3 regions of the Mesorhizobium sp. B2-4-18 genome follow, and region 1 is predicted to be linked to each of the others. Evidence: predicted binding sites of a transcription regulator. Region 1 holds the regulator's gene; each other region holds the start of a gene.

Region 1 (6,083 bases):
CGATGGGGCATTTCTCGGCCATCGCCGGTGCCGTGGCACTGGCCATCCTGGTCATTCCCGTCGTGGTGCGTACCACCGAGGACATGCTCAACCTTGTGCCGAACGCTTTGCGCGAGGCCGGCACGGCGATTGGCGCGCCGCGCTGGGTGGTGATCCGTTCGGTGGCCTACCGCGCGGCGATGTCCGGCATCGTCACCGGCATATTGTTGGCCATTGCCCGCATTTCCGGCGAGACGGCGCCGCTACTCTTCACAGCGCTCAACAACCAGTTCTGGTCGAGCAATCTCAATGCGCCGATGGCCAGCCTGCCGGTGACCATCTTCCAGTTCGCTCTCAGCCCTTACGAGGAGTGGCAGCAACTGGCGTGGACCGGCGCACTCATAATCACATTGACGGTTCTCGCGCTCAGCATCTTTGCGCGCAGCCTGACCGGACGCAGAGAGGACAAATGAGCCAGATGTTGTCTCCAGACATGACGATTGCGACAGAGGCAGCCGCCAAGGCGAAGATCGAGGTCAAGAACCTCAATTTCTACTACGGCCAGTCGAAGGCGCTGAAGGACATCACCTTGTCGCTGCCCGAGCGCAGCGTGACGGCCTTCATCGGACCGTCGGGTTGCGGAAAGTCGACGCTGCTGCGCGTCTTCAACCGCATCTACGAGCTCTACCCCAAGCAGACCGCCGAGGGTCAGGTGCTGCTCGACGGCCAGAACGTTCTCGACCGCTCGCAGGACCTCAACCTGTTGCGCACCAAGATCGGCATGGTGTTCCAGAAGCCGACGCCGTTCCCGATGTCGATCTATGAGAATATCGCCTTCGGCGTCAGGCTCTATGAGAAGATCGGCAAGGCCGAGATGGACGGCCGTGTCGAGCAGGCGTTGAAACGCGCCGCGCTGTGGAACGAGGTCAAGGACAAGCTCAATGCCAGCGGCCTCAGCCTGTCGGGCGGCCAGCAGCAGCGGCTTTGCATCGCCCGCACCGTGGCGGTCAAGCCGGAGGTCATCCTGCTCGACGAACCGGCCTCGGCGCTCGACCCATTGTCGACCGCCAAGATCGAGGAATTGATCGACGAGTTGCAGGCCGACTACACGATCGTCATCGTCACCCACAACATGCAGCAGGCCGCGCGCGTCTCGAAGCAGACGGCTTTCATGTATCTGGGCGAGCTGGTCGAATTCGACAAGACCGAGAAGATCTTCACGTCGCCTCGCGAGAAGCGCACGCAGGACTACATCACCGGCCGCTTCGGCTGATCTCACGCATACGAGGACCAGGATCATGGCCGAACACACAGTCGCAGCCTTCGACGAGGATCTCGGACAGATCAGCAAGCTGATCAGCGACATGGGCGATCTCGCCGGCACGATGGTCGGCGGCGCCACCAAGGCGCTGCTGAATTCCGACAACGCGCTGGCACAGCGCGTCGTCTCCGACGACGCCATCATGGACGCGCGCCAGCGCGAACTCGATGATCGCGCCATCACCCTGATCGCCAAGCGCCAGCCGATGGCCGACGATCTGCGTCATGTCGTCGGCTCGATCCGCATGGCGGGCGATCTCGAACGCATCGGCGACCTTGCCAAGAACATCGCCAAGCGCGTCGGCTCGGTCGGCCTCACCGCCACGCCGCGCGACTTGTCGCATTCCATCGACTCCATGGCGCAGCTGGTGCTGATCCAGGTGCAGGGCGTCGTCGAGGAATATGCGGCCGGCGATGCCGCCGCCCTCGCCAAGCTCAGGAATGACGACGAACGCATCGACGTCAAATACACTTCGGTCTTCCGCGAACTCCTGACTTACATGATGGAGGATCCCCGCAACATCACGGCTTGCACGCATCTTTTGTTCTGCGCCAAGAATCTCGAACGCATCGGCGACCATGTGACCAACATCGCCGAGAATGCGTATTATGTGCTGACCGGCACGCAACTGCCCGCCAACCGTCCGAAGCAGGACGAGACGGCGATGTCGGTGCCGGCGGCTTGACGGCAGGGATGATCGATCGATGATCGCGCCACGCATCATGGTGGTGGAGGACGAGGAGCCGCTGGGCGTGCTCCTCCGCTACAACCTGGAGTCCGAGGGTTACCAGGTCGAGGTGGTGACACGCGGCGACGAAGCCGAGATACGCCTCCAGGAAAACGTGCCCGACCTGCTGGTGCTCGACTGGATGGTGCCGGCGGTTTCCGGCATCGAACTCTGTCGGCGCCTGCGCATGCGGCCCGAGACGGAGCGATTGCCGATCATCATGCTGACGGCGCGCGGCGAGGAGAGCGATCGCGTGCGCGGCCTCTCGACCGGCGCCGACGACTATCTGGTCAAGCCGTTCTCGACGCCGGAATTCATGGCCCGGGTCAAGGCGCTGCTGCGCCGCGCCAAACCGGAAGTGCTGTCCAGCGTGCTCAAGGTCGGCGACATCGTGCTCGACCGCGAATCGCACCGGGTCTATCGCAAGAAGAGCGAGATCCGGCTCGGACCGACCGAGTTCCGGCTACTCGAATTCATGATGCGCCATCCTGGCCGCGTGTTCTCGCGCAGCCAGTTGCTCGATAATGTCTGGGGCGAGACGATCTACATCGACGAGCGCACCGTGGATGTGCATGTCGGCCGCCTGCGCAAGGCGGTCAACAATGGCCGCATGCCCGATGTGATACGCACCATCCGTGGCGCAGGCTACGCAATTCGCGAGGATTGAGATCAGGCCACGTTCTTGCCGGATCTCACCTGCACGCCCGGCGCGAAAATCTCCTGGTCGACGAAGGTGAGCGCGCGCATGGCGCAGCCCTCGCGGATCAGCGGCAATTCGTTCGGCTCTGTATCGAAGGAAATCGACGTCGAATGCTGGCCGCCGGCGGTCTGGGCGATGGCCTCGCGCAAGGCCGGCTCGATCAGATCGAAGGCGGCGGCGCTGACGCCGACCATCGCAACCGGCGCCGGATCGATCAGCGCGAACAGGCTGCCAAGGCCATAGCCCAGCGCCTCGCCGGCCTTGCGATAGGCCTCGCGCTCCGGTCCGTCTCTTTCGCGCGCCGTAGCCGCCAATGCGCGCATGTCGGCGTCGCTGACGTCGACCGGTTTGGCGTCCTCACCCATCTTTCCTGCATTACGCCAGATGGCATAGTTGCCGGCATAGGCCTCGACGCAGCCGCGCCGCCCGCAGCGGCAGAGCGCGCCGCCCGGGCGATGGATCATGTGGCCGAACTCGCCGCCGGAGGAATGGGTGCCGGTGAACAGCTCGCCCTTCAGCACCAGGCCCATGCCGATGCCGTGCGAGAGCAGGATGGCGATGAAGTCGTCGCGGTAGCGCTCGGGGTCGCGCCAGCGCAGCGCCACAGCCATCATGTTGCAGTCGTTCTCCATGGTGGCGGGGATGCCGAATTCGGCTTCGAGTATGTCGGCGAAGGCAATGTCCGTCTGTGGCGTGATCGGCGACCACAGCATGGCGCGCGCCTCGGTGTCGGTGATGCCCTGGATCGCCAGCGCGATGCGGGCGATGCTGGCGACGTCAAGGTCGGGATCCTCGAGGCAGCGCCGGACGATGGCCACGCATTCGCCGATCAGCGCCTCGCGCGACATGGTCAGCGTGTCCAGCCGGCGCTGCTCCTCCGATATCACCTGGCCGGCGTAGTCGATGACGGCGACGGAGAGGAAATTCAGCGACAGCACCACGGTCATGACCGCCGCGGCCTCGGGGTTGAGACAAAGGCCCACCTGCGGCCGGCCGCGTTTCAGTGAGCCGGCCTCGTTCGGCTTGCCTTCGCTCAGGATACCTTCGCCGATCAGGTCGGCTGATATCGCCGATATGGTCGAGTGGCTCAGGGCGGTGGTGGCGGCGATCTCAGTGCGCGAGGGCTGGCCACCCCGGCGCACGGCTCCAATCACCATTGCGCGGTTGCGCCGGCGCAGATCGTCGTGGCGGATTCCGACCGACATGATTTCCTCCCCGTCGCCGCGGTTCTTGACGCCCCCTCGAACACCTCCGGCAACGGGTCGAATACTGGCAGAAGCGGCTAGGGCTGTCATTTATTTATTGCGGGGCTCGAAAAAAGGCTTCCGGCACCTCAAAATCCGTCAGAATCGATGTTGACAGTGTTCCGGCGATGGACGAGTGTTTTTTCGAGGCTCGAAAAAATAGGGCCTTTGTGCCGGCCTTAGGGCCAGTTTGGTCGCGCCACACGCGGGCGCAGGGAGGATATAATGAAGAGATTCACAGTCGCCATTCTGGCGGGTGTCGCCATGTCGCTGACGCTGGCGTCGGTCGCGCAGGCGAAGGGCAAGGTCATCGGCGTGTCGTGGTCCAACTTCCAGGAGGAGCGCTGGAAGACCGACGAGGCGGCCATGAAGAAGGCGATCGAGGCCGCGGGCGACAAGTACATTTCCGCCGATGCGCAGTCCAACCCCGGCAAGCAACTGACCGATGTCGAGAGCCTGATTTCGCAGGGTGCCAATTCGCTGATCATCCTGGCGCAGGACGCGTCGGCCATCGGCCCGGCGGTACAGAAGGCGCTCGACGAGGGCATCCCGGTCGTCGGCTATGACCGCCTGGTCGAGAACAAGGACGTCTTCTACCTGACCTTCGACAACAAGGAAGTCGGCCGCATGCAGGCCCGCGAAGTGTTCAAGGTGAAGCCTGAGGGCAATTACGTCTTCATCAAGGGCTCGGGCGCCGATCCGAATGCCGACTTCCTGTTCTCGGGCTCGATGGAAGTGCTGAAAGCGGCCATAGACAGCGGCAAGATCAAGAATGTCGGCGAAGCCTATACGGACGGCTGGCTGCCCGCCAACGCCCAGAAGAACATGGAACAGTTCCTCACCGCCAACGACAACAAGGTCGACGCCGTGGTCGCCGCCAATGACGGCACCGCCGGCGGCGTCGTCGCGGCGCTGACGGCGCAGGGGCTCGCCGGCACCGTGCCGGTCTCCGGCCAGGACGGCGACCACGCCGCGCTCAACCGCATCGCGCTCGGCACCCAGACCGTATCCGTGTGGAAGGACGCGCGCGAACTCGGCAAGAACGCCGCCGAGATCGCCTCGCAACTCGCCGACGGTAAGAAGATGACCGACATCGCCGGCGTGAAGGACTTCACGACGCCTGGCGGCAACACCGTAAAGTCGCTGTTCCTGACCCCGGTGGCCATCACCAAGGACAATCTCAACCTCGTCATCGACGCCGGCTGGATCAAGAAGGACGAAGTCTGCACGGGCGTTGCCGCGGGCAGCGTCGCGGCCTGCAACTGAGCTTGATCGCCTGAACAGTCGGAAGCGCCGCGGCGTGGAACGGTCAGTGTTCTGAACACTGGCCGTTCCAATTTCCTTGTTTTCGCAATTCCGGACGAAAAACCGCTACGCACTTTTCCCGGAATTGCTTCCAAGCCGCGGCGTTTTCCCAACAAGATTTGTGTTTCCGCCGTTGGCGGCTAACTTCTGGGCTCTGGTCCGGCATCCGCGTCAGGCGGCAAGCCGCTGGGAGGACATCATGACCGACACGACCGCAACCTCGCAGGCCGATACGGCGCGTGCGTCGGAACTCGGCGCGGTCGCGCGGTTCCTGAAGGCGACCGAGATCGATACCCGCATGCTCGGCATGATCGGCGCGCTGCTGCTGATCTGGGTCGCGCTGCATGTGATTTCGAGCCTGCGTCTTGGCGTCAATCCGCTCGATTTCGACAGCCGCACGTTTCTCACGCCACGCAATCTGTGGAACCTGTCGGTGCAGACGTCCGCGGTCGCCATCATGGCCTGCGGCATGGTGCTGGTCATCGTCATGCGCAACATCGACCTGTCCGTCGGTTCCGCCGAGGGCTTGATCGGCATGGTCATGGGCTTTGCGCAGGTACATTTCCTGGTTCGGTTCGTAGGACTTGAACTCGGCAACCCATGGATCTGGGTCCTGGCACTGGTCATCGGTCTGGCGCTCGGGCTTTTGATCGGCGCCTTCCAGGGCTTCGTCATCGCCTATCTCGAAGTGCCGGCCTTCATCGTCACGCTGGGTGGCCTGCTGGTCTGGCGCGGCGCCGCCTGGTGGGTCACGTCAGGCCAGACGGTGGCACCGCTCGACGCCACGTTCCAGCTTATGGGCGGCGG
Region 2 (6,083 bases), on a different contig from region 1:
GCTTGTCGACCATCTGCTGACGCGTTGCGCCACGTGTGAAGCGCAGCGTGTCGGTGGCAAGGCTGCCCTCAGGGGGTGTCTTCGCCGGCATATCGCCGCTCAAAGCCGGTTCGTCGGCGATGCGCTGCAAGGCCTGCTCGACCGTCAGCCCCTCGGGAATAGTCAGCGAATACATCACCGACTTGCCGCTCTTCAGCAGTTCCATGATGTCGCGCATGGATGCCCTGGGCTTGATCTCGTACTCACCGGCCTTGAGCGCGGAATCGTTGCCGAAGGCACGCACCCCGAGGCGGAATACGCGGGCGTCGCTGATCAATCCGCGGCGCTCGAGCTGGTCGGCAATGTCCTGGACGCCGGTGCTGGGCTTGACGAGGAAAGTGTCGCCATTGGCGGATGGGCCGGGTTCGGTAAACTCCTGCTTGCCGAAATAGAGGGCCACGCCCGCCGCCAGAACGATCAGCATCACCGCCGAGATGACGAAGTTCATGAACACGACGACCTGGCTGCGCGAAGCACGCGAGCGTTTCGGCGGCGGTGTTCCGGCTTCCGGCCGCAAGGCTTCGCTGGCCGTCTTCGGCACGATCGGCCCGGTGTTCGCCGGCCTTTGCCCGAATTCTCCGTTGCCCGACGGATTAGTGTTCATGTCGCCCTACCGTTCGATCTCTCAACGAATCCCCTGCGGCAGAGTAGGGGCGAATATGGCAAAATTGACGACACGCCAAAGCATTGCCCGGCAACCGGACCGTCAGCCATTATACCGCTGGAAGACGAGCGAGGCGTTGGTGCCACCGAAGCCGAAGGAATTGGACAGTGCCACGTCGATCTGGCGGGCGCGTGGCTTGTTCGGCACCAGGTCGATCGCGGTTTCGCGTTCTGGATTGTCGAGGTTGATGGTCGCCGGTGCGATATTGTCGCGGATGGCGAGGATCGAAAAGATCGCTTCGGCCGCGCCTGCCGCTCCCAGCAAATGGCCGATCGACGACTTGGTCGACGACATCGAAATCTTCGACGCCGCATCGCCGACCAGCCGTTCGACGGCGCCGAGTTCGATCGTATCGGCCATGGTCGAGGTGCCGTGCGCATTGATGTAGTCGACATCGGCCGGCGTAAGCTTTGCCCGGTTCAACGCCGCCGTCATGCAACGGAAAGCACCGTCGCCATCTTCAGCCGGTGCGGTGATGTGGTAGGCGTCGCCGGTCAGGCCGTAGCCGGTCACCTCGGCATAGATCTTGGCGCCGCGCGCCTTGGCATGCTCAAGCTCCTCCAGCACGAGGACGCCGGCGCCCTCGCCCATGACGAAGCCGTCACGGTCGCGGTCATAGGGCCGCGAGGCCGTTTGCGGGGTATCGTTGCGCTCGGTCGACAGCGCCCGGCATGCGGCGAAGCCGGCGAGCGACAGCCGGGTCACCGGCGATTCGGCGCCGCCAGCCAGCATGATGTCGGCATCGCCGAAGATGATCAGCCGGGCGGCGTCGCCAATGGCGTGCGCGCCGGTCGAGCAAGCGGTGACGACAGCGTGGTTGGGGCCTTTCAACCCGTGCCGGATCGAAACCTGGCCCGACACGAGATTGATGATGTTTCCGGGAATGAAGAACGGGCTGATGCGTCGCGGGCCGCGTTCCTTGAGGATGATCGCGTTCTCGGCGATGCCCTCAAGACCGCCGATACCGGAGCCGATCAGCACACCGGTGGCGCAACGCTCCTCCTCGGTTGAAGGCTGCCAGCCGGAATCCTTCAGCGCTTCATCGGCGGCCGCGATCCCGTACAGGATGAAGTCGCCGATCTTGCGGAGTTCCTTCGGCTCAAGAATGGCTTCGGGATTGAGCGTGCCGTTGGAGCCGTCGCCGCGCGGAATGACGTGGGCGATCTTGCAGGCAAGATCGTCCACCTCGAACTCGGTGACGCGCTTGGCAGCGCTGCGGCCGGTCAGCAGTTCCTTCCAGCCGTGCTCGAAGCCCATACCGAACGGCGAAACCAGGCCAAGGCCCGTGACGACGACACGCCTCATCGCAGGTCCTCCCCGGTGACGACTGCGAAAAGCGTCAGGCCGAAGCCTTGTCGATGTACTTCACCGCATCGCCGACCGTCAGGATGGTCTCGGCCGCATCATCGGGGATCTCGACGCCGAATTCTTCTTCGAACGCCATGACGAGTTCAACCGTGTCGAGGCTGTCAGCGCCCAGATCATCGATGAAGCTCGCCTGCTCCGTCACTTTGTCGGCATCGACGCCAAGGTGCTCGATGACGATCTTCTTGACGCGCTCTGCGGTGTCACTCATTTGGGGCATCCTCGTCTTTTGTTTGTCTGTCTTCGTTAGCGGGCGGAATGCCGCTAATCAAGCTGAAAGATGGTCCTGCCGGAAACGCAACGGCCACGGACCGGTTTTTGCCCGAACCGCCGGGTTGCGGGCCGCATTACACGAAAAATAGCCGAGGTCCAAGCCGAAATGGTGGGTTTTCACAGCCCGTCGGTGTTGCTGTCGGACCTCGCTCAGATCATCGCCATACCGCCATTCACATGAATGGTTTGCCCGGTTACATAGGCTGCCTCGTTCGAAGCCAGATAAGCAACGGCGGACGCCACTTCGGCACTGGTGCCCATGCGCTTGCTGGGGATCGCCGCCATGATCGCCTCTTTCTGCTTGTCGTTGAGCTTGTCGGTCATCGCCGATTCGATGAAGCCCGGCGCGACGCAGTTGACCGTGATATTGCGGGTGGCGATCTCCTGCGCCAGCGATTTGGACAAGCCGATCATGCCGGCCTTGGAGGCGCAGTAATTCGCCTGGCCGGGATTGCCGGTCACCCCGACCACCGAAGTGATGTTGATGATGCGGCCATGGCGGCGGCGCATCATCGGGTGAGTGAGTTCACGGGTCAGCCGGAAAACGGCGGTGAGATTGACCTCCATCACCGTATCCCAGTCGGCGTCCGACATGCGCACGAACAGGCCGTCCTTGGTGATGCCGGCATTGTTGACCAGGATGTCGACGCCTTCGAGATCGGCCTCCGCCTTCTGGCCGAGTGCCTTGACCTCGTCACGGTTCGACAGGTTGGCCGGGAACAGCTTGACCCGGTCGCCCAATTCGGAGGCCAGCGTCTCCAGTTTCTCAACGCGCGTGCCGTGCAGGCCGACGGTCGCGCCTTGCGCATGCAACACCCTGGCGATCGCCTCGCCGATGCCCCCCGATGCGCCGGTGACAAGCGCCTTGCGGCCGGTCAGTTCGAACATCTCTTGTCCTCTTCTCAAATCGTACGGACGGTTATCAATAAACATCACCCCGATGGCCAATCGTTACCACCAGAATGACCAGACGCTTGTCCTTTACATCGCAGATTACGCGGTAATCCGATATCTCCAAAAACTCGTCAAAGAAGATGTCGGCGGCGAAGAATTCAAGTCACAGCGCAGCCACAGCCGCCTCGACCTCGGCTGCGGAACCCACGGAGGCGGTGGCGATGTCGCGGTTGATGCGACGAGCCAGTCCTGAAAGCACCTTGCCGGCACCGATCTCGTAAAGCGTGGTGACGCCGTTGGCGCCGAACCACTCCACCGTTTCGCGCCAGCGGACGCGACCGGTCACCTGCTCGACCAGCCGCCCGGCGATCCCGTCGGGATCGGTCGACGGCTGCACCGATACGTTGGACACCACGGGAACGATTGGCGCGGTCTTTGTCACGCCGGCAAGTGCCTCGCGCATGACATTGGCGGCCGGCGTCATCAGCGCGGAATGGAAGGGCGCCGAAACCTGCAGCATCAGCGCCCGTTTGGCGCCTTTTTCGGTGCACAGTTTCGCTGCCAGTTCAACCGCCGCCTTCGCCCCTGATATGACCAGTTGGCCGCCGCCATTGTCGTTCGCCACCTGGCAGACGGCCCCCTTGCCGGCCCCAAGGGCGGCCTCAGCACAGGCGGCTTCGACATCGGCCTGCTCCAACCCGATGATCGCCGCCATGGCGCCCTCGCCGGCCGGCACCGCTGCCTGCATGGCGTTGCCGCGGATGCGCAGCAGGCGGGCGGCATCGGCAACGGAAACGAAGCCGGCGGCGGCGAGTGCCGAATATTCGCCCAGCGAATGGCCGGCGACATAAGCGATCTTGTCCTTCAGCGAGAAGCCGCGCGATTCCATCGCCCTGATGGCGGCAAGCGACACCGCCATCAGCGCCGGCTGCGCGTTGGCCGTCAGCGTCAGCGTCTCTTCGGGACCTTCCCAGATCAGCTTCGACAGGTTTTCGCCGAGCGCGTCATCGACTTCCTGGAAAATCCTGCGTGCCTCGGGAAAGGCATCGGCAAGATCCTTGCCCATGCCGACAGCCTGGCTACCCTGTCCCGGAAAGGTGAATGCAACGGCCATGCGAGGGCTCCCCTGACTGGTTTTGCTTGCCTGATACTACGAATTTTCCCTGCCTGTGACGCAAGGCAGGCCGCCAAGTCAAGCCACTTCAGCCCATGCCAATGGGCCTATCCCCGCGCGAGTGCCTGTTCCGAAAGGCTTTTTGGCGATCACACCTGATGAAAACCGCTCACGAATCGTTCGCTGGCTCTTCTTATTTCCGCCACAGGCGCTAGCTTTGCGTGACAATTATATGACAATCGAATGACGTGGGTTGTCTTTGGGCGGGAAGTTGAAGTGGCAAAGAGTTTCAAACGTGCCGGCAACGCGGCGCCGCAGTTCCTGGAAGACGATCCGTCCACCGGCTATCTGCCGGGCCGTAGATGGCCTGTTGTCCGCTACGGGCTGATCAGCCTGGCGATCTCGGCCGTCTTGGTGTTCGCCATCGAACTGATCGTGCGCGGCGATGTCGCCGGCACCGTTTTCTTCTTCCTGCAGCCGTTCAAGCCGGGCTGGACAACTATCGTCGTCTTCGCGCTGGTCCTGATCGGTCTCGACGCGGTGCTCGGCCGCAGCCATCAGAGCCTGATGATCGTCGCGCCGCTGACCTTGTCGCTGGCCTTTGTCGGCCACCAGAAGTCGCATTATCTCGGCGATCCGCTCTACCCGACGGATTTCCTCTACGCCCGCCAGATCTTCGCCCTGCTGCCGCTCTTGGTGCGCGAGCGGCCAATGACAGCGCTGGCCATGGTCGCGGGCATCGTCGCCGGCCTGTCCCTGCTCGTCTACGGCTGGCGGCTATGGCGCCGCAAGGTTCCGGCCCTCAGCCGCAAAGGCCGCCTTGCCCGGCTGACGCTGGCGGTGCCGTTGCTCGCCTTCTTCGTCTCGATCATGGATTACGCCACCTTCTCGTGGACCAGGGACCGGCTGCAGATCATCCCGATCATGTGGGACCAGAAGGAAAACTACGCCTCCAACGGCTTCGCGCTCGCCTTCGCGCTCAACGTGCCGATGGCGCATGTCTCGGCACCGCCGGGCTATTCCGACAAGGCGATCGCGGCGATCGAGCGGCCCGAGGTGACCGCCTCGGTGCCGGCCCAGAAGCCGGACATCATCATCGTCATGAGCGAATCCCTCTGGGATCCAACCAAGCTGCCCGGAGTCACCATCACTCCCGATCCGATGCCCAATGTGCGGGCGCTCCGCTCGGGCTCGATGTTCTCGCCCGAATTCGGCGGCATGACCGCCAACATCGAATTCGAAGCGCTGACCGGCTTTTCCAATGCTTTCCTGCCGGCCGGCAGCATCCCCTACCAGCAATATGTCCGCACCCCGACGCCGTCGATGGCGACCTTCCTGAAGAGCCAAGGCTATAGGGCACGCGCCATCCATCCAGGCACGAACTGGTTCTGGAACCGCGGCGCGGTCTATGCCGATTTCGGTTTCAACGACTTCAAATCGGAAGAGACGCTGCCGCCCATGGAAAAGCGCGGACCGCTGGCATCCGACGCGGCGATGACCGACGAGATCATACGCGAAGCGGACGCCAGCGAGGACCCGGTGTTCTTCTTCGCCGTCAGTCTGCAGAACCACGGCCCCTATGAACCGAACCGTTATTCGAATCCGACCCATTCGGTGCAAGCGCCGATCAGCCAGTGGGCGCGCGACTCGCTGCTCTCCTACGCCGAAGGTTCAGCCGACGCGGACCGCGGCCTTGAACGGCTGATCGAATGGGCCAAGAGGCGCGAGCGGCCC
Region 3 (6,083 bases), on a different contig from region 1:
TGGATCGAGTGGCCAAGCAAGCCGGAGGCGACCGAGCGCTCGCCGGCAGCATCGTGTGGAGCGACAAGGAACTGGGCTGGGTCGCCGATTGGCGACTGGCCGATCACGGCAAGACCTATCGTTGGCAGGTGCGCGGTGTCAGCTTCGACGACGCGTTCCGTGTGGCAATCGGAGGCGCGGCACAGATCCTTTCGGGCAACGGGCAGCCCTGAACCAATAGGCGTGGTGGGACAGCGCTGTGGCGGCTTTCGGCACTGGCACAAACGTGTCGCATTGGTCAGCACCAAAAGCTCGTGGTAAAAGCCGCCGATCCGGAGTTTTGGCCATGAACAAATTCACCCCAGCAAAAGCTGCCGGCGCGCGCAGCGTCGACGATGTCACCGGCAGCCGCCGCCTGCGCCGCATGCGCAAGGCCGACTGGTCGCGCCGGCTCGTGCAGGAGAACAGGCTTTCGGTCGACGACCTGATCTGGCCGATCTTCGTCGTCGAGGGCAGGAATGTCCGAGAGCCGATTGCCGCCATGCCCGGCGTCTTCCGGCTTTCGGTCGACCTTGCCGTCAAGGAGGCCGAACGGGCGGCCAAGCTCGGCATCCCGGCCCTTGCCACCTTCCCCAACGTCGATCTCGGCCTGCGCGACCAGACGGGTTCCCACATCCTCGACCCGGAAAATATCATCAACCGCGCCACACGCGCCATCAAGGACGCGGTACCCGAGATCGGCATCATCACCGACGCCGCACTCGACCCGTTCACCAGCCATGGCCATGACGGCATCCTGCGCGACGGCATCATCGTCAATGACGAGACGGTCGAACAGGTCGCCGCGGCGGCCGTCATCCAGGCGGCGGCCGGCGCCGACATCATCGCGCCGTCCGACATGATGGACGGCCGCATCGGCGCCATCCGCGACGCGCTCGACGCCAACGGTTTCCAGGACGTGGCGATCATGTCCTACGCCACAAAATTCGCGTCGGCCTTCTACGGCCCCTATCGCGAGGCGGTCGGCACCGCCGGTCTGCTCAAGGGCGACAAGAAGACCTATTACATCGACCACGCCAATTCGGACGAGGCGGTGCGCGAGGCCGAACAGGACCTCGCCGAGGGCGCAGACATGCTGATGGTCAAGCCCGGCCTGCCCTATCTCGACATCATCCGCCGGCTGAAGGACGAATTCCAGATGCCGACCTTCGCCTACCAGGTCTCGGGCGAATATTCGATGATCAAGGCGGCTGATTCCAATGGCTGGATCGATGGAGAGAAGGCGATGCTGGAATCGTTGCTCGCCTTCAAGCGCGCCGGCTGCGACGGCATCCTGACCTATTTCGCACCCGAAGTGGCTGTGATGCTGAAGGGGTAGCCCGACTTGCCGGGCAAGGCACTTCAGTAGATGTCACCACTCTTTCGACTGGTCGGCGGTTCTATCGAAAACCCGCTGACAAAAACTGGCGGCTGCAGCTATGATGGAAGCGGCCGACAGCCCGCACCCTCGGCCAAGAGGTATGGCGAACGCTTCCTGAGGATGCTTCCTGACCCGGTTTACCGTCGGGCGAAGGTGTCGGCAATGCGGCACTGACGAAGGCTTTGCCGTGACCCGAGGAAACGGACATGCTTGCCTATCGCGATGCCAAGACGATGGCGAAAGCCATGCGGGAGGCGCTTGCCGCCCGCAGACTGACGATCAGCCACAGCGAGGCCCTTGAGATCGTCGCGCGCCAACCGACCGGCCAAGGAGGCGGCGGCCGTAGCTTGGCGGCAATCGGAAATACCTTTTCCGGCTCGAAAAACCACTTGCAATTCAAAATCAGTTTGCTAGAAGAAACCACTTGCAAAAGACAACTGGTTCTCAAGGAGGAGGTTCTCATGTCCAAACTTCGCGTCAACGCTTTCAGCCTGTCGCTTGACGGCTATGGCGCCGGCCCCGATCAGAGCCTTGAAAATCCGCTCGGTGTCGGCGGACCGGCCCTGCACAAATGGGCTTTCAGCACTCGCACCTTCCGCAAGATGTTTGGCCAGGAAGGCGGCGAGACAGGCGTTGACGAAGACTTTGCGGCGCGCAGCTTCGAGAATGTCGGCGCCTGGATCCTCGGCCGCAACATGTTCGGGCCGATCCGGGGCGAGTGGCCTGACGACAGCTGGAAGGGCTGGTGGGGCGACAATCCGCCCTATCACGTCCCGACCTTCGTGCTGACGCATTACAAGCGCGATCCCATCGTGATGGAAGGCGGCACGACTTTTTATTTCGTAACCGACGGCATCCATTCGGCTCTCGAACAGGCCAAAGCCGCCGCGTCAGGCAAGGATGTGCGGGTCGGCGGCGGCATCTCCACCATCCGGCAGTATCTGCAGGAAAAGCTGATCGACGACATGCACGTGGCGATCTCGCCGGTGCTGCTTGGCAGAGGCGAGAACCTTTTTGCGGGCCTCGACATGCTGAATCTTGGCTACCAGTGCAGCGAACAGGTTGCGACGGCACTGGCCACGCACGTCGTCATCAAACGGGCGTAAGGTGGAGAAACCCTCGACGAAAGCCCATTTCTCCCCGTCACTATACGGGGAGAAAGACAAAACTCTCGCTCAATACTTCTCCGGCACGTAAAGCTCGCGCGGCAGCACCTGGCGCTCGTATTCCGGGTTGAAGACGCGCTCCGGCAGCGTGATCTCCTCGTGCGGCACCTCTTCATACGGCAGCTGCTTGAGCAGATGGTCGATGCAGTTCAGCCGCGCGCGCTTCTTGTCGTTACCCTCGACGATGAACCAGGGCGCCTCGGGAATGTTGGTGCGGGCGAAGGTCTCCTCCTTGGCCTTGGTGTAGTGTTCCCAGCGCACCCGCGACTGCAGGTCCATCGGCGACAGCTTCCACTGTTTCATCGGGTCGTGGATCCGCATCAGGAAGCGCATTTGCTGTTCCTCGTCGGTGATCGAGAACCAATATTTGACCACGGTGATGCCCGAGCGCACCAGCATGCGCTCGAACTCCGGCACGTCATGGAAGAACTCCTCGACCTGCTCGGGGCTGGCAAAACCCATTACCCGTTCGACGCCGGAGCGGTTGTACCAGGAGCGGTCGAGCAAAACGATCTCGCCGCCTGCCGGCAAATGCGGGACATAGCGCTGGAAATACCATTGCGACTTCTCGCGTTCGGTCGGAGCCGGAAGCGCCACGACGCGGCAGATACGCGGATTGAGCCGCTGTGTGATGCGCTTGATGACGCCGCCCTTGCCAGCGGAGTCGCGGCCCTCGAATATCACCACCAGTTTCTTCTTGTGGTAGGCGACCCAGGATTGCAGCTTGATCAATTCGGACTGGAGGCTGATCAGGTCGCGAAAATACTGCATGCGATCGATCGAAGGCGGATGCGAGTTCTTGTAGATCTTGGCGATCTCCATCGAGAGGGCCGGCTCCGACATTTCGAGCTCATAGTCCTCGTCGAGCGTGTCGGCGAGCTCGGCTTCAAGCCAGTCCTTGGCAGGGGAATTCTGTTTCAGCTCGGTCATATCAACTGCTCCGCTTGCAAGCCCTGTCGGTTACCACTGGGCGCTCCAAATTGCTGGCCGGCGGCCGGGAATGGAAACACCTGAGCCGACTTCAATATAGGCCGGCGGTGACGGTTTTATTGCAGCACAGGCGCAATTGCCGACGTTGCAAATTCCGCGATGTCTGATCGATCGACCGTCGTCGCATGGCGACAAGCCGGCCGAATTGTCCTACAAATGCGCGGTCGCCTTCCAGGCCTGCCTTGCCGGCACGCCTCTTCAACAAAATCGTGAGGATCTGACATGGAATACCGCACCCTTGGCCGTTCCGGCCTGAAGGTTTCGACACTGACGCTTGGCACCATGACATTCGGCGGCGCCGGGCCCTTCGCCGCGGTCGGCAACAGCGATCTCGCCGAAGCCAAGCGGATGATCGATATGTGCATCGATGCCGGCATCAACCTCATCGACACCGCCAATGTCTATTCCAACGGCCTCTCCGAAGAGATCATAGGCGAAGCTCTCGGCGGCAAGCGCAAGAACGATGTGCTGATCGCGTCCAAGGCGCGGATGCGGATCGGCAAGGGCCCGAACGACGAGGGCCTGTCGCGCCATCATCTGATCCGTGAATGCGAGAGCAGCCTGAAGCGCTTGAAGACCGATGTCATCGACATCTATTTCGTCCACCAATGGGACGGCCTCACTCCGCTCGAGGAGACCGTTGCCGCGCTCGACAGTTTGGTCAGCCGGGGCAAGGTGCGCTACATCGGCTGCTCCAACTATTCCGGCTGGCAGGTGATGAAGGCGCTTTCCATCAGCGACAGCCGTCACCAGCAACGCTTCGTCACCCAGCAGATCCACTATACGCTGGAAGCGCGCGAGGCCGAGTACGAGCTCTTGCCGATCTCGGTCGACCAAGGGCTGGGCGTTTTGGTCTGGAGCCCGCTCGCCGGCGGCCTGCTGTCGGGCAAATACCGCCGCGACAGCCCGACCGCTCGCCAGCTTGCCGGCTGGTCCGAGCCGCCGATCCGCGACGAGGACCGGCTGTGGCGGATTGTCGATGTGCTGGTCGAGATCGGCAAGGATCGTGGCGTCTCGGCGGCGCAGGTGGCGCTCGCCTGGCTGCTCGGACGCCCTGCCGTCTCCTCGCTGGTGATCGGTGCCCGCAATGACGTTCAGCTCAAGGACAACCTTGCGGCGGCGGCCCTGAAGCTCGGCACCGAAGAACGCCAGCGCCTCGACGCGGTCAGCCGGCCGGCTCTGCTCTACCCCTACTGGCACCAGCAACTGACAGCGAAGGATCGCTTCGGCCCAGCCGACCTGGTTCTCGACCGCAGCGATATCTGATCAGCGTCAGGCAGAGAGCAAGAGCTAGCCGCCGATAAACCGCCAGAGTTCGGGATCGGGTTCGATCTGGCCGCCGAGCACGAAATATTTGTAGAGGACGAGCAAGGAGATCGCATGCTCGTCCCGTTCATTGGAGAATTTGCGGCAATAGGCATTGGCTGCGGCGATGATGCGCTCCGCCGCGGCCGGGTGCGCTTCGAAATAGCGCACTTTTTCGCCGAGATCGGCAAAATCCGGGTCGAGCGGCGCATAGTGGACACCGGCCTCGAGCTGGCTCTCGCCAAACCATGTTTCGTAGGTCGGCGGCGGCATCAGACAGAGCGAGTTGGAATTCATGATCCATTTGAGGTTGGTCGCCACGTCATTGCCCTCCAGCGAGACGATGTAGCGATAGCGCAGGTGCTGGCTGATGCTGAGGAAAGGCTTGCTGTACTTAGCCGGTGCGCTGCGCTTGTGCGAACCGGCATCGCAGAACGGCAAGTCGCGCGCGACATCCAGGAACCGTGTCCTGATCGGGTTGTTGAGGTCGCCGCGCCAGACCACGGCAGGGCGCTTGTCGGCGAAGGCGACGGTATCGAGGGGCATGTGGAAGTGGCGGAATTTGTTGAACTTCATGACGACGGCATTGCCGTTGTCGGCGCGGATCGGCCGGTCCTTGACGAGGGTCGGCAGCTTGGGCACGCCGATGACATCACCGAACTTCAGGTCGATGAGCAATGATGGATCGAAATAGCGGGCAAATTCCTTCAGGTCGTAATAGTACATGCTCGGTTCAAACGGTATCTTGTCGATGCGCACAGCATCCGGGCCTGGTGTAAAAGCGTCCTGCAGCTTGTTGTAGTGATTCAGTCGCCGGCGCACGGCCTCGTCCGAGAGCCTGGCCTGCTGCAGGCGGCTGGCCAATCGCCGCCGGAAGATCGCCTGGGGCGCGATATCGCGCATGACGTTCCGCGCATAGTAGAAGACCTTTGCCGTCGTTCGTTGGAGGGTGGCCATGGACTCTTTTGATCAAAGATAAACGCGGTTGAACAAGTGAAGGTCGGGATGGTTCCCGCAGCATGATTGCCCTACCATCCAGCCACGCATTCCGATAGCGCCCGAATGCGGCTGGCGGCCTCGACCGAGCGCCGCAACTAGCCCGTTATGTAGCGCCACACCTCGGCATCCGGTTTGATCTGGCCCGACAGCACGAAGTATTTGTAGAGCACCAGCAGGGAGATCGTCTGCTCGGTCTGTTCGTCGTCGAATGTCCGGCAATAGGC

What was found. Region 1 encodes PhoB, which activates phosphate uptake and scavenging genes when phosphate is short. Its sites were predicted from a motif close to TGTCATNNANCTGTCAT; they were not measured.
Region 2: FJ527_RS18020 (LTA synthase family protein) is a predicted target of PhoB. The motif match lies at 4,571-4,587, and genes of this name have one in related genera.
Region 3: ppk2 (polyphosphate kinase 2) is a predicted target of PhoB. The motif match lies at 3,603-3,619, and genes of this name have one in related genera.

Annotation. Positions count from the first base shown of each region.
Region 1 covers NZ_VFUW01000003.1:70,218-76,300, reverse strand. The annotation lists gene pstA (phosphate ABC transporter permease PstA) at 1-452, shown strand, start outside; gene pstB (phosphate ABC transporter ATP-binding protein PstB) at 449-1,252, shown strand; gene phoU (phosphate signaling complex protein PhoU) at 1,278-1,985, shown strand; gene phoB (phosphate regulon transcriptional regulator PhoB) at 2,005-2,694, shown strand; gene FJ527_RS07410 (ROK family protein) at 2,697-3,932, opposite strand; gene xylF (D-xylose ABC transporter substrate-binding protein) at 4,197-5,237, shown strand; gene FJ527_RS07400 (sugar ABC transporter permease) at 5,476-6,083, shown strand, end outside.
Region 2 covers NZ_VFUW01000007.1:71,622-77,704, forward strand. The annotation lists gene mltG (endolytic transglycosylase MltG) at 1-643, opposite strand, end outside; gene fabF (beta-ketoacyl-ACP synthase II) at 746-2,008, opposite strand; gene FJ527_RS18005 (acyl carrier protein) at 2,043-2,279, opposite strand; gene fabG (3-oxoacyl-[acyl-carrier-protein] reductase) at 2,492-3,229, opposite strand; gene fabD (ACP S-malonyltransferase) at 3,399-4,349, opposite strand; gene FJ527_RS18020 (LTA synthase family protein) at 4,593-6,083, shown strand, end outside.
Region 3 covers NZ_VFUW01000006.1:327,935-334,017, forward strand. The annotation lists gene FJ527_RS17355 (DUF2066 domain-containing protein) at 1-212, shown strand, start outside; gene hemB (porphobilinogen synthase) at 326-1,357, shown strand; partial or broken gene FJ527_RS29840 (glyoxalase superfamily protein) at 1,606-1,704, shown strand; gene FJ527_RS17365 (dihydrofolate reductase family protein) at 1,861-2,505, shown strand; gene ppk2 (polyphosphate kinase 2) at 2,575-3,495, opposite strand; gene FJ527_RS17375 (aldo/keto reductase) at 3,778-4,821, shown strand; gene FJ527_RS17380 (glycosyl transferase family 90) at 4,846-5,817, opposite strand; gene FJ527_RS17385 (glycosyl transferase family 90) at 5,955-6,083, opposite strand, start outside.